DNA from 2 places in the Kribbella sp. NPDC058245 genome. Region 1 is predicted to be linked to the other one. Evidence: riboswitches for the same ligand, from Rfam matches in the RefSeq annotation. Region 1 holds a riboswitch; the other holds the start of a gene.
What was found. Region 1 has a riboswitch for cobalamin ahead of cobN (cobaltochelatase subunit CobN). Riboswitches for the same ligand answer to the same signal wherever they lie in the genome.

Region 1 (3,406 bases):
GAGTCCGAGGCGAACCTGGACAAGTCGATCTACGAGCGAGTGCCGGACCACTCTGTGGCGCTGACGGCGCACGGGTGGGAGCAGGCGGCGCTCGCCGGGCAGGAGCTCCGAGACCTGTTCGAGAACGAGCCGATCCGGGTCTACGTCTCGCCGTACCTGCGCACGCTGGAGACGCTCAAGGGGCTCAAGCTCGACGACCTGATCGGGATCGCCCGGGAAGAGCCGCGGCTGCGTGAGCAGGACTGGGCGAACTTCCAGGACACCGAGGACATCGAGCGGCAGGAGAAGCTGCGCGACGCGTACGGGCACTTCTTCTACCGGTTCACCCATGGCGAGTCGGGGTCGGACGTGTACGACCGGGTATCGAGCTTCCTGGAAACGATGCACCGTGACTTCGAACAGGCGGATGCGCCGCGCAACGTACTGCTGGTGTCGCACGGGCTGACCATGCGGCTGTTCTGCATGCGGTGGTTCCACTGGTCGGTCAAGTACTTCGAGACGCTGCGGAACCCGGGCAACGCCGAAACACGCGTGCTGCTGCGGCAGCCGGACTACCGGTACAAGCTGGACCGACCGTTCGAACAGTGGACGACGACTTACGAGCCGAAAGAACAGGAGCGCGCCGCGTGGTTGTAGAGCAGACCCGTCAGGCAGCCATCGAACTGCTGGAGAGCCTGCGGCCGGCACAGCGCAGTCTGATCCAGGCGCCGTTCGACACCCCGGACCACCAGGATTGGACCTACCTGCCCGGCCACCGGCCCGGACTGCCGCTGTCCGCGCTCAGCCCGGAACAGCAGCAGTTGGCGCAGCGGCTGATCGCCCTTGGCTGCAGCGAACGCGGACTGGCCGACTCACTCGCCGTACTGGATGCTGAGGTGATTCTGCGCGGGCATCCGGTTCCTGCGACCGCAGACTGGCAGGACTCGCTGGCCACGCCGGGCTACTTCCTGCGGATCCTGGGTGACCCCTCCGGCTTCGAGCCGTGGGCCTGGCGGCTGAACGGTCACCACCTGGCGATCCACCTGACGCTGGTCGACGGTGCGATCTCGTTCACACCGTCGTTCATCGGCTCCAACCCGGCCGTCGCCCCCTCGGGCCGGCGCTTCCTGGCTGCGGAGCACGACCTGGGCTTCCAGCTCCTAGATGCTTTGGATGACAGCCAGCGCGCTGTCGCCGTCGTCTCACCCGACGCCCCCGACGACATCCTCACCCGGCACGACCCGGTCGCCGACCCGTCCCTCCTGCACCGCGGACTCGCGTACGGCGACATGACCGCCGAGCAGCGTCAGCTCCTCAGCCTCCTGATCGGCCAGTACGTCGGTCGCGCGGCGGGCCCGATCGGCCTCCTGACCTGGCAGGACCTGACCGAGCAGGGCATGGAGAACCTCACCTTCGCGTGGGCCGGCGAAACCACCCCCGGCATCGGCCACCGCCATTACTACTCCCTGGCCGCCCCCACCTTCCTGGCCGAGTACGACAACACCCAGGACAACGCCAACCACATCCACGCCGTCTGGCGCTCCCACCGCTCCGACTGGGGCACAGACCTCCTCGCCGCCCACTACGCCGCCCACCGCTGACCTAGCGTCCGAAAACACGCTGACCACGTACTGCAAACCTTCGGACGCTGTGGATCAGGCGTTCGCAACGTCCGAAAACACGCCGACGAGGTACTACGGGGCTTCGGACGTTGTGCAGGGGGTCGGATAGGGTTCAGAGGTTCAGCGACAGCTGGGCAGGAACCCGGTGTGAGTCCGGGACGGTCCCGCCACTGTGACCCACCGGCAAGAGACACCGCCGCGGGGAGTCAGGAACTGCTGCTGTCGCACCTCCGGCCGGGGCGTGGATACCCCCAGGAAGGACCGGTTCAGCGTGCCCGCGAACCTGTTGCTGTTGTCTACTGCCGACACTGACCTACTGGCTGCGGCGGAGGCGGGAACCGGCTGGAAGGTCGCGAACCCGGCGCGCCTGGAGCTGTCTGAGCTCGGTCCGCTGCTGGACGCCGCCCAGATCGTGGTGGTGCGGCTCCTGGGCGGTAAGCGCGCCTGGGAGGACGGACTGGACGCCGTACTCGCGTCTGGGAAGCCCGCTGTGGTTGTGAGCGGTGAGGCGGCACCCGATGCGGAGCTGATGTCGCTGTCGACTGTGCCGGCGGGTGCGGTGACCGAGGCGCTGGCGTACCTGCGTGAGGGTGGCGCGGACAACCTGCGGAACCTGGCCGGCTTCCTGAGCGACACCATTCTGCTCACCGGCGACGAATTCGACCCCCCTGCCGCGCTTCCGGCGTACGGGGTGCGGGGGACCTTCACTGATGACGACCGGCCGGTGGTCGGGATCGTCTACTACCGGGCGCATGAGATCGCGGGGAACACCGCATTCGTCGACGTGCTCGCGGCCGAGGTCACCAAGGCCGGTGCGCAACCGCTGCCCGTGTACTGCGGGACACTGCGCGGGCTGGACCCGACGAGCGACGAGAACGCAGGTCTGTTCGAGCTGCTGCGCAAATGCGACGTACTGGTCACCACGCTGCTCGCAGCCGGCGGATCGGTGGCTGCGAACGCCAGCGCCGGGGGTGCGGACGACGCCTGGGACGCGGGCGCGCTCGCCTCACTCGACATCCCGCTGATTCAGGGGCTCGCACTGACGTCGACCCGCGAACAGTGGCTCGCCAGTGACGCGGCGATCAGCCCGCTGGACGCTGCCACGCAGGTGGCGATCCCTGAGTTCGACGGCCGGATCATCACGATCCCGTTCTCGTTCAAGGCGTACGACGCGGACGGGCTGGCGCGGTATGCGCCGGATCCGGAGCGGTGCACCCGGCTGGCCGGGATCGCGGTCGCGCATGCTCGCCTGCGGCACGTCCCGGTGGCCGAGAAGCGGCTCGCGCTCGTGCTTTCGTCGTACCCGACCAAGCACGCCCGGATCGGCAACGCGGTCGGTCTCGACACCCCCGCCTCGGCGGTCCAGCTGCTCGGCAAGCTCGAGGAGGCTGGGTACGACCTCGGCGGCCTCGACCTGAGCGAGTTGCAGGGCGCTGATGGTGCGGACGGGCTGATCCACCGGCTGATCGCAACCGGCGGTCACGATGTCGACTGGCTGACCGACGACCAGCTTGAGAACGCTGTCGCCAAGGTGCCGCTGTCCACGTACGCGAAGTGGTTCGGCCAGGTGCCGGAAACGTTGCGCGAGGCAATGACCGAGGCCTGGGGCGAGGCGCCCGGATCCCTGTACGTCGACACCTCTGGACCCGAGACTGCGATCGCGCTGGCCGCGCTGCGGTTCGGGAACGTCGTACTGATGATTCAGCCGCCGCGTGGTTTCGGCGAGAACCCGGTCGCGATCTACCACGATCCCGATATGGCGCCGTCGCACCACTACCTGGCGGCGTACCGGTGGTTGGAGAACG
Region 2 (3,406 bases), on a different contig from region 1:
TCGAGTTGGCCGGGCTCGCGATCGCGACTCTCATGTACCTGGGACTCAAGCCGTACCGGGTCGGCGAGCACTCCCAACCACCGAGCCTGCGGGTCATCGGCGAAGGGATCGTGTACGCCGCGCGCCGCAAGGACCTGCTCGGGACGTACGTCGTCGACATGGTCGGGATGTTCATGGCGATGCCGATCGTGCTGTTCCCCGCGTTCGCGACCGACGTACTGAAGGAACCGAAACTGCTCGGTGTCCTTTACAGCGCGGAGGCGGTCGGGGCGATGATCGCGACGCTGACCAGCGGCTGGACCCGGCGGGTGCATCACCACGGCCGTGCCGTCGTGATGGCGGCCGCCTGCTGGGGTGCCGCGATCGGGATTGCGGGGCTCGCGCCGAACATGTGGTTCGCGGTCGTCTTCCTCGCGTTCGCCGGCGCCGCGGACATGGTCTCCGGCCTGTTCCGGTCGGTGATCTGGAACCAGACGATCCCGGATGAGATGCGCGGCCGGCTGGCCGGGATCGAGATGCTCTCCTACATGCTCGGCCCGCTCGGTGGGCAGGCCCGGTCCGGTCTGGTCGCCGACCTGACCAGCGTTCGGACCTCGATCGTCAGCGGCGGAATCCTGTGCGTGGCCGGGGTTGCCGCCACCGGCGCGGCCCTGCGCGACTTCTGGCGGTACGACGCTCGTACCGACGAGCACGCGATTCGCGAACGCGATCTCCGGACCGCGGCCGAGGCCGACGAAGCGTAGGCTTTGGCACACCATGCGTATCCGTCCGGTTGTGCCGCTCGTCGCGCTCGCAGTGCTCGTCAGCGGTTGTAGCGGCCCCGGACAGGAGACGGCTCCTAGCGTGCCGCCGCTGGTGTCGGTTCCGACGATGCCGACCGAGACTCCGTCGGCGACGCCGTCGAGCACTCCGTCATCGTCGAAGGTTGCTGAGACGCTCTGTGTGCGGATGAGTCAGACGCTCGTGCAGGCGACGCTCGGCGTACCGGTCGTGCACATCGAGCCCAGGACGCTGCCCGCCGACTTCGGCGTACCGGCCACGTACGACGTGTGCCAGCTGGGCCTGAGCACTGAAGCGAACGGCCCGGTCCTGCGCGTCGGGGTGTCGGTCCAGCCGGCGACGGCGGCAACGCTGGCGGCGGCGCAGAAGGCGAACAAGGGCGAACCGGCCAAGCCCGTGACGGTCGGCGCGGGCAGCTTTGGGAAGGCCCCCGGCTTCGGGACCAGCGCGTTTGTGGTGTTCCTGCTGGACGGTCGGCTGTACAAGGTCTCCGGGCCGAAGGCGACCCTGGCGAAGTACGTCGTGCTTGCGGAGGAGGTGGTTCGGCAGGTGCCTGGACTGCCTGCGCCGGAGGAGTCGATCACGCGGCCGGACTGTGATCGCGGTTCCTCTGCCGCGGCGAAGGTGCTCGGCGCGCCGGTGCTGAACCGCCGGGACGGGCAGACCGATCTCGGCGACCTGGTCTGCGGTTGGGTGGCCGCGAACGGCGCGCTCTCGACGTCAGTACGTCGTACGGCGAAGGCTGTCGCGTTGATGACGGCGATCCGGAAGACGCCGACCGCCCAGGCGCTCCCGCTGGGTGACGAGGGGTACGTCGACACCGCGACCGGGCGGACCACGATCCGGATCGGCGAGGACAAGCTGGTCGACTTCGTCCCGCTGCCGGCGCGGGCGATCAACCCGGACACCATGACCCAGTTCGCACTTGCGATGGTGTCGCAGTACCGGTGAGGTACTGTGGCGGCGCCGTGGTGTTCGGGAAGCCGGTGTGATGCCGGCGCGGCCCTCGCCACTGTGATCGGGAGTTCACCGGCCGTTCCCTGCTGAGGGGGAGGTCACTGGTCCTGCACTGGGAAGACCAGGTCGGTGGGCGGAATCCCGTCAGCCAGGAGACCGGCCACGGCATGTGATCCGTCCACGAGGTGCTGGAGGAGCGGTTCCGTGCTGCGTAAGTCTGTTGTCCCTGTCCTGCTGCTAGGCCTGCTCGCTGGTTGCGGCACGGCCACTGCGGTCAACCCGCCCGGCTCGACGATCACCGTGCAGAACTGCGGTCTCGACGTCACCGTGAGCGGTCCACCGAAGCGCGTGTTCGCGGCGTACCAACCGGCCATCGAGATGGCGCATGCGCTGGGGATCTCCGATCGCCTGGTCGGTACGGCGTACCTGGACGCGGAGGTGCTCCCGGAGTACGCGACCGCTCAGGCCAAGGCGAAGTACTACAAGAACCTGCCCAGCCGCGAGGAGTTGCTCGCGGCGAACCCGGACTTCGTGCTGTCCGGGTTCAACGACGTGTTCAGCGCCGGTGGTGGCAGTGATCAGAGCTTCGGCAGTCGCAAGAGCCTGGCCGAACTCGGGATCCAGACCTGGATCTTCAGCCCGCTCTGCCCGACCGCCGACGGCCTGGGCGACGAGGCGATCGATCCGTCGAGCGTCTCGATGGACAACGTGTACGCCGATCTGCGCGGCCTCGGGAAGCTGTTCGGGGTCGAGGATCGCGCCGAGGCGGTGATCGCCGACCAGTCCGACCGGATCGCTGCAGTTGAGGCCAAGGTGAAGAACGCGCCGAAGCCGACCGTCGCGATCCTGCGGCCCGGGCTGGAAGGCGGCGGGCTGACCGTCTCCGGCGGTCCGGACTTCGGGACTGTGCTGATCAAGCAGGCCGGTGGCGTGAACGCGTTCGCGGATCTGACGTCGAAGCGGAACGTGAAGATCGGCGTCGAGGAGCTGATCAAGCGCAATCCGGACTACATCCTGATCAGTGGGTGTTGCGATGCCTCGCTCACTCCGGCGTCGACCAAGCCGGATGTGGACAAGATGCTCGCGAACCCGGCCTTCCAGAACCTCAAGGCGGTCCGCGACAAACACGTCGTACCGTGGCTGTTCGCGAACCACTCGGCCGGGGTTCGGGGTGCATACACGACCGAGGACATCGCCAAGACGATTCATCCTGACCTCTTCCGATGAGGTGGCGTGCGGCCGGACTGCTGTTGTGCGTCGCCGTCCTCGCGGGTTCGGTGTTGTTGTCGTTGAGTATCGGGAACCAGCATTTCGGTGCGCATGACGTCTATCTGGCGCTGGCGAACTTCAGCGGGAGCGACAACGATCGCGTGATCCGGTATCTGCGGGTGCCGCGGACTGCCGCTGGGTTGTTAGCCGGGGCGGCGCTTGGGCTGGCGGGTGCGTTGATGCAGGGCGTGACGCGCAATCCATTGGCGGACCCGGGGATTCTCGGGGTGAACGCCGGGGCGGCGCTGGCTGTGGTCGGGGCTATCGGCCTGCTGGGTGTGCACAGCCTGACGGGTTACGTGTGGTTCGCGATGGGTGGTGCGTTGGTGGCGACGGTGGTCGTCTACCTGGTCGGTGCGATCGGGCGAGGTGGGGCGACGCCGGTGAAGCTTGCGTTAGC

Region 2: it holds a riboswitch for cobalamin, as region 1 does, so the genes downstream of both, ACFVWG_RS08790 (ABC transporter substrate-binding protein) here and cobN (cobaltochelatase subunit CobN) in region 1, are expected to answer to the same signal.

Annotation. Positions count from the first base shown of each region.
Region 1 is NZ_JBHVWY010000002.1:274,180-277,585, reverse strand. It holds gene ACFVWG_RS04815 (phosphoglycerate mutase family protein) at 1-636, shown strand, start outside; gene ACFVWG_RS04810 (DUF3500 domain-containing protein) at 627-1,580, shown strand; cobalamin riboswitch at 1,701-1,837, shown strand; gene cobN (cobaltochelatase subunit CobN) at 1,873-3,406, shown strand, end outside.
Region 2 is NZ_JBHVWY010000003.1:481,965-485,370, reverse strand. It holds gene ACFVWG_RS08800 (MFS transporter) at 1-743, shown strand, start outside; gene ACFVWG_RS08795 (hypothetical protein) at 757-1,731, shown strand; cobalamin riboswitch at 1,722-1,917, shown strand; gene ACFVWG_RS08790 (ABC transporter substrate-binding protein) at 1,942-2,964, shown strand; gene ACFVWG_RS08785 (FecCD family ABC transporter permease) at 2,961-3,406, shown strand, end outside.